DNA from 2 places in the Kribbella sp. NBC_01245 genome. Region 1 is predicted to be linked to the other one. Evidence: riboswitches for the same ligand, from Rfam matches in the RefSeq annotation. Region 1 holds a riboswitch; the other holds the start of a gene.

What was found. Region 1 has a riboswitch for cobalamin ahead of cobN (cobaltochelatase subunit CobN). Riboswitches for the same ligand answer to the same signal wherever they lie in the genome.
Region 2: another riboswitch for cobalamin. It lies ahead of OG394_RS22905 (ABC transporter substrate-binding protein); the one in region 1 lies ahead of cobN (cobaltochelatase subunit CobN).

The regions. Positions count from the first base shown of each region.
Region 1 is NZ_CP108487.1:2,168,266-2,170,461, forward strand. Features, by position in the region: gene cobN (cobaltochelatase subunit CobN) at 1-1,313, opposite strand, end outside; cobalamin riboswitch at 1,349-1,479, opposite strand; gene OG394_RS09605 (family 20 glycosylhydrolase) at 1,591-2,196, shown strand, end outside.
Region 2 is NZ_CP108487.1:5,075,918-5,078,113, forward strand. Features, by position in the region: partial or broken gene OG394_RS22900 (FecCD family ABC transporter permease) at 1-3, opposite strand, end outside; gene OG394_RS22905 (ABC transporter substrate-binding protein) at 66-1,100, opposite strand; cobalamin riboswitch at 1,128-1,316, opposite strand; gene OG394_RS22910 (pyridoxal-phosphate dependent enzyme) at 1,363-2,196, shown strand, end outside.

The DNA.
Region 1 (2,196 bases):
ACCGCACCGAACCACTTCGCGTACGTCGAAAGCGGCACCTTCGCGACCGCGTTCGCGAGCTGCTCGTCGGTCAGCCAATCGACGTCATGCCCACCCGCCGCGATCAGCCGGTGGATCAGCCCGTCCGCGCCATCACTCCCCTGCAACGACGCGAGATCCAGATTGCCGAGGTCATACCCGGCTTCCTGCAACTGCCCCAGCAGTACGACGGCGCTGGCAGGCGTGTCGAGGCCGACCGCGTTGCCGATCCGGGCGTGCTTGGTCGGGTACGACGAGAGCACGAGCGCGAGCTTCTTGTCCTTCGGCTCGACGTGCCGCAGCCGCGCCTGCGCGACGGCGATCCCGGCGAGGCGCGCGCATCGCTCCAGGTCCGGCGCGTACGACGCGACACCCTCGGAGTCGTACGCCTTGAAGGAGAACGGGATGCTGATCAGGCGGCCGTCGAACTCCGGAATCGCGACCTGCGTGGCGGCGTCCAGCGGAGTGATCGCCGCGTCGCTCGCCTCCCACACCTCGCGCGTCGAGGTCAGCGCGAGGCCCTGGATCAACGGGATGTCCAGCGAGGCCAGCGCACCCGCGTCCCACGCGTCGTCGGCGCCACCCGCGCTCGCGTCGGCCGCGACCGTTCCGCCCGCGGCGAGCAAGGTGGTGACCAGGGTGTCGCAACGGCTCAGCAGACCGAACAGCTCGGCGTTCTCATCGGAGGACGGGTCGAGCCCGCGCAAGGTGCCGCAGTAGATCGGCAGCGCCTGCGCACCGGCGGCCTCGATCGCGTCGGCCAGGGCGTCCACGAAGGCGGTGTTGCCGCTGATCTCGTGGGCACGGTAGTACACGACGCCGATCACGGGACGCCCGTCGCTGACCAATGAACGCCCCTCGCGCACGCCGTACGTCGGCAGCGTCTGCGGCGGCTCGAACGTGTCACCGGTGAGCAGCAACGTGTCGCGCAAGAACGCGGCGAGGTTCGCCAGGTTGGCCGAACCGCCTTCGCGCAAGTAGGCGAGCGCCTCGGTCACCGCACCGGCAGGCACGGTCGACATCGACATCAGCTCGGCGTCGGGAGCGGCCTCACCGCTCAGTACGACGGTGGGAATACCCGAGGAGATGACGGCATCGAGGCCCTCCTCCCAGGCGCGGCGACCGCCCAAAAGGCGGACCACTACGACCTCGATGCCGTCAAGCAGGGTGGACAGCGAGTCAAGCTCCACGCGGGCCGGGTTGGCAACACGCCAGCCCACTCCCGCCTGGGACGCCGCGAGCAGATCGGTATCCGCGGTGGAAAGCAGCAGAAGCTCAGGGGTGACCGAAGGCATGGCCGGCGTCCTTCCTCGGGGTGTCCGCGCCCCGGGTGGGCTGATCCGACGGCGGCAGTTCCTGACTCCCCCAGGTTCGGGGTCACAGTGGCGGGACCGTCCCGGACTCGCACCGGGTTCCTGCATGGCCGTCGATGACCCCCGAACTCTAGCGGACCCGCACTTGAGGCCTTGACCTCGGGGACGTCGTGCTCAACACTCCACGAAAGCGCGAAACTGCGCGTTGTGAGCTCTAATGATCAGCTTCAGGCATTCGCTGTTTACTAAAGGAGCCTTGATGAATCGTCCCGCCCGTCTGTTCATCGCAGTCCTGCTAGCGGCCGGTGGTCTCGCGGCTCCTCCGCCGGCCGCCACGGCGGCTCCCCCGAATGCGGCGCCGCCGGTCGTGCCCGCCTTGCAGCAATGGACGGGCGGCACCGGCCGGCTGATCCTCCGAGCCGACGTGCGGGTGACCGTTCGCCCGGCTGACGCGGTGGCGCTGCGCGGCGTGGCCGAGCAACTCCGCGACGACCTGCGGGAGATCACCGGCTGGACCGCGCCGATCGCCATCGACGCGAACCCCGGACGACGCGATATCGCCCTCCGCGTCGACCCCACGGCCGAGGTCGGGCCCACCCCCGTCGCCAAGAAGGAGGGATACCGACTCGATACGACGTACGGCGTGAGGATCACCAGTCGTACGTCGACCGGCGCCTTTTGGGCGACACGCAGTCTGCTCCAGATGCTGGTGCGGGAGAGCCCGGGCGAGGCGTCGGTGCCGGTCGGTAGTGCGGTCGACTGGCCGAACTACGCCGTGCGCGGGTTCATGCTCGACGTCGGGCGCCGGTGGTTCGACCAGAAGTACATCCGCGATTACGTGCGCTACATGAGCTGGTTCAAGCTC
Region 2 (2,196 bases), 2.9 Mb from region 1:
CATCACCGAGATGACAACGACGCCGGCGAGCACGGCCAACGCGGCCAGGAGACCAACCGCGCGGTTCACTTGACCAGGTCGGGATGGATGATCTTGGCGATCAGCTCGGTCGTATGCGCACCCCGCACACCGGCCGAGTGATGCGCGAACAGGAACGGCTTGACCCGCTTGTTCTTGACGGCCTTGAGGTTGGCCAGCGCCGGGTTGCTCATCAGCGCGGCGATCTTCGCGGCACTGTCCGCCTCGGTCATCCCCGCATCGCAGCAGTCGCTCACCAGCACGTAATCGGGATTGCGCTTGATGAACTCCTCCATGCTGATCTTCACGTTCCGCTTGGAGGTCAGATCGGCGAAGGCGTTCACCCCACCGGCCTGCCGGATCAGCACCGTGCCGAAGTCGGGACCGCCCGACACCGTCACGCCGCCCTCGAGGTTCGCGCGCAGAATGGCGACTGTCGGCCTTTTGGCGGCGGCGACCTTCTTCTCGACGGCCGCGATCCGGGTCTTCTGGTCCGCGATCACTTTTTCGGCCTGGCCGGAGACGCCGAAGATCTTGCCGAGATCGCGCAGATCGGCGTACACGTTCTCCATCGAGACCGTCTTCGGGTCGATCGCCTCATCACCGAGGCCGTCCGCGGTCGGGCAGAGCGGGCTGAAGATCCACGTCTTCACGCCGAGCTCGCCCAGGCCCTTGCGACTACCGAAGCTGGAGTCGCTGCCCGCGCTGCTGAACACGTCGTTGAACCCGGACAGTACGAAGTCGGGATTCGTGCTGAGCAGCTCCTCGCGACTCGGCAGGTTCTTGTAGTACTTGCGGCTCTTCTGGGCTTCGGCGTACTCGGGCAGCACGACCGCGTCCAAGTACGCCGTACCGACGAGGCGGTCGGAGATGCCCAGCGCGTGCGCCATCTCAATGGCCGGCTGGTACGCCGCGAAGACGCGCTCGGGCGGGCCGTCGACGGTCACATCGAGCCCGCAGTTCTTGACCGTGATCGCGCCGGTTTTTGGTTTGCCACCTGCCTCCGCGGCACCACCGCAAGCGGCGACCAGGCTGAGCATGGTCGCGAACAGGACAGGTTTCAGCAACGCACCAACGGCCATGGGACCGCTCCTCCAGCACCTCGTGGACGGGTCTGACGCGTCGTAGCCGGTCTCCTGGCTGACGGGATACCGCGTTCATCGACAGGCCTTCCCAGCTGCCTTACGCAACCAGTGACCCCCTGCTGGCAGGGTTGTCGACGAACTTCCCGATCACAGTGGCGAGGGCCGCGCCGGTATCGCACCGGCTTCCCGAGCACCACGACGGCGCCACCGTAGCCCATCCCCCGGCCGTGGACTAAATGTCTATTGCTAGACTTATCGTATGGCTGAGCAGATGTACGTCGATCCGCGATCCGGGCGGGGTTACCCGCTGGAGGTCGCGCGCTGGCGCGGGGACGACGGCGCGCCCCTGATGGTGTCCGCGATGCCGGGCATCAGCCGGGAGCAGGTGCTGTCCGAGGTCCGGTCGTTGTGGCGGTATCGCGCGGCACTGCCCGAAGTGGTTGGCGCGGCGGTGAGCATGGGCGAGGGGTGTACGCCGCTGGTCTCGCAGCGGTGGGGCTCGGGCGAGGTGCGGTTCAAGCTGGAGTGGTTCAGTTCGACGGGCAGTTTCAAGGACCGCGGGACCAGCGTGATGATGTCGTACCTCGCCGGGCAAGGTATTACCGAAGTGATCGAGGACAGCTCTGGAAATGGCGGCTCCTCGGTCTCGGCGTATGCCGCTCGCGCGGGGATCCGGGCCCGCATCCTCGCGCCTGAGGGCACGTCCCCGGCGAAGGTGTTGCAGAGCCGGGCGTACGGCGCTGAGGTCTCGTTGGTGCCGGGTGATCGCGAGGCGACGTCGGCGCGCGCCCTGGTGGAGTCGGCTCACACGTACTACGCCAGTCACAACTGGCATCCGTTCTTCCTCCAGGGGACGAAGACGCTCGCCTACGAACTCTGGGAGGACCTCGGCTTCCGCGCACCGGATGCCGTCGTCACCGTGGCAGGCGCCGGCAGCATCGTCCTCGGGCTCGACCTGGGCTTCTCCGAATTGCTCGCGGCGGGCCAAATCTCTCGCCTGCCAAGGCTTCTCGTCGCACAACCCGAGGCTTGTGCGCCCATCGTCGGGGCGTTTGCCGACCGTCCGGTGTCGTTCGCGCCAACGATCGCGGAA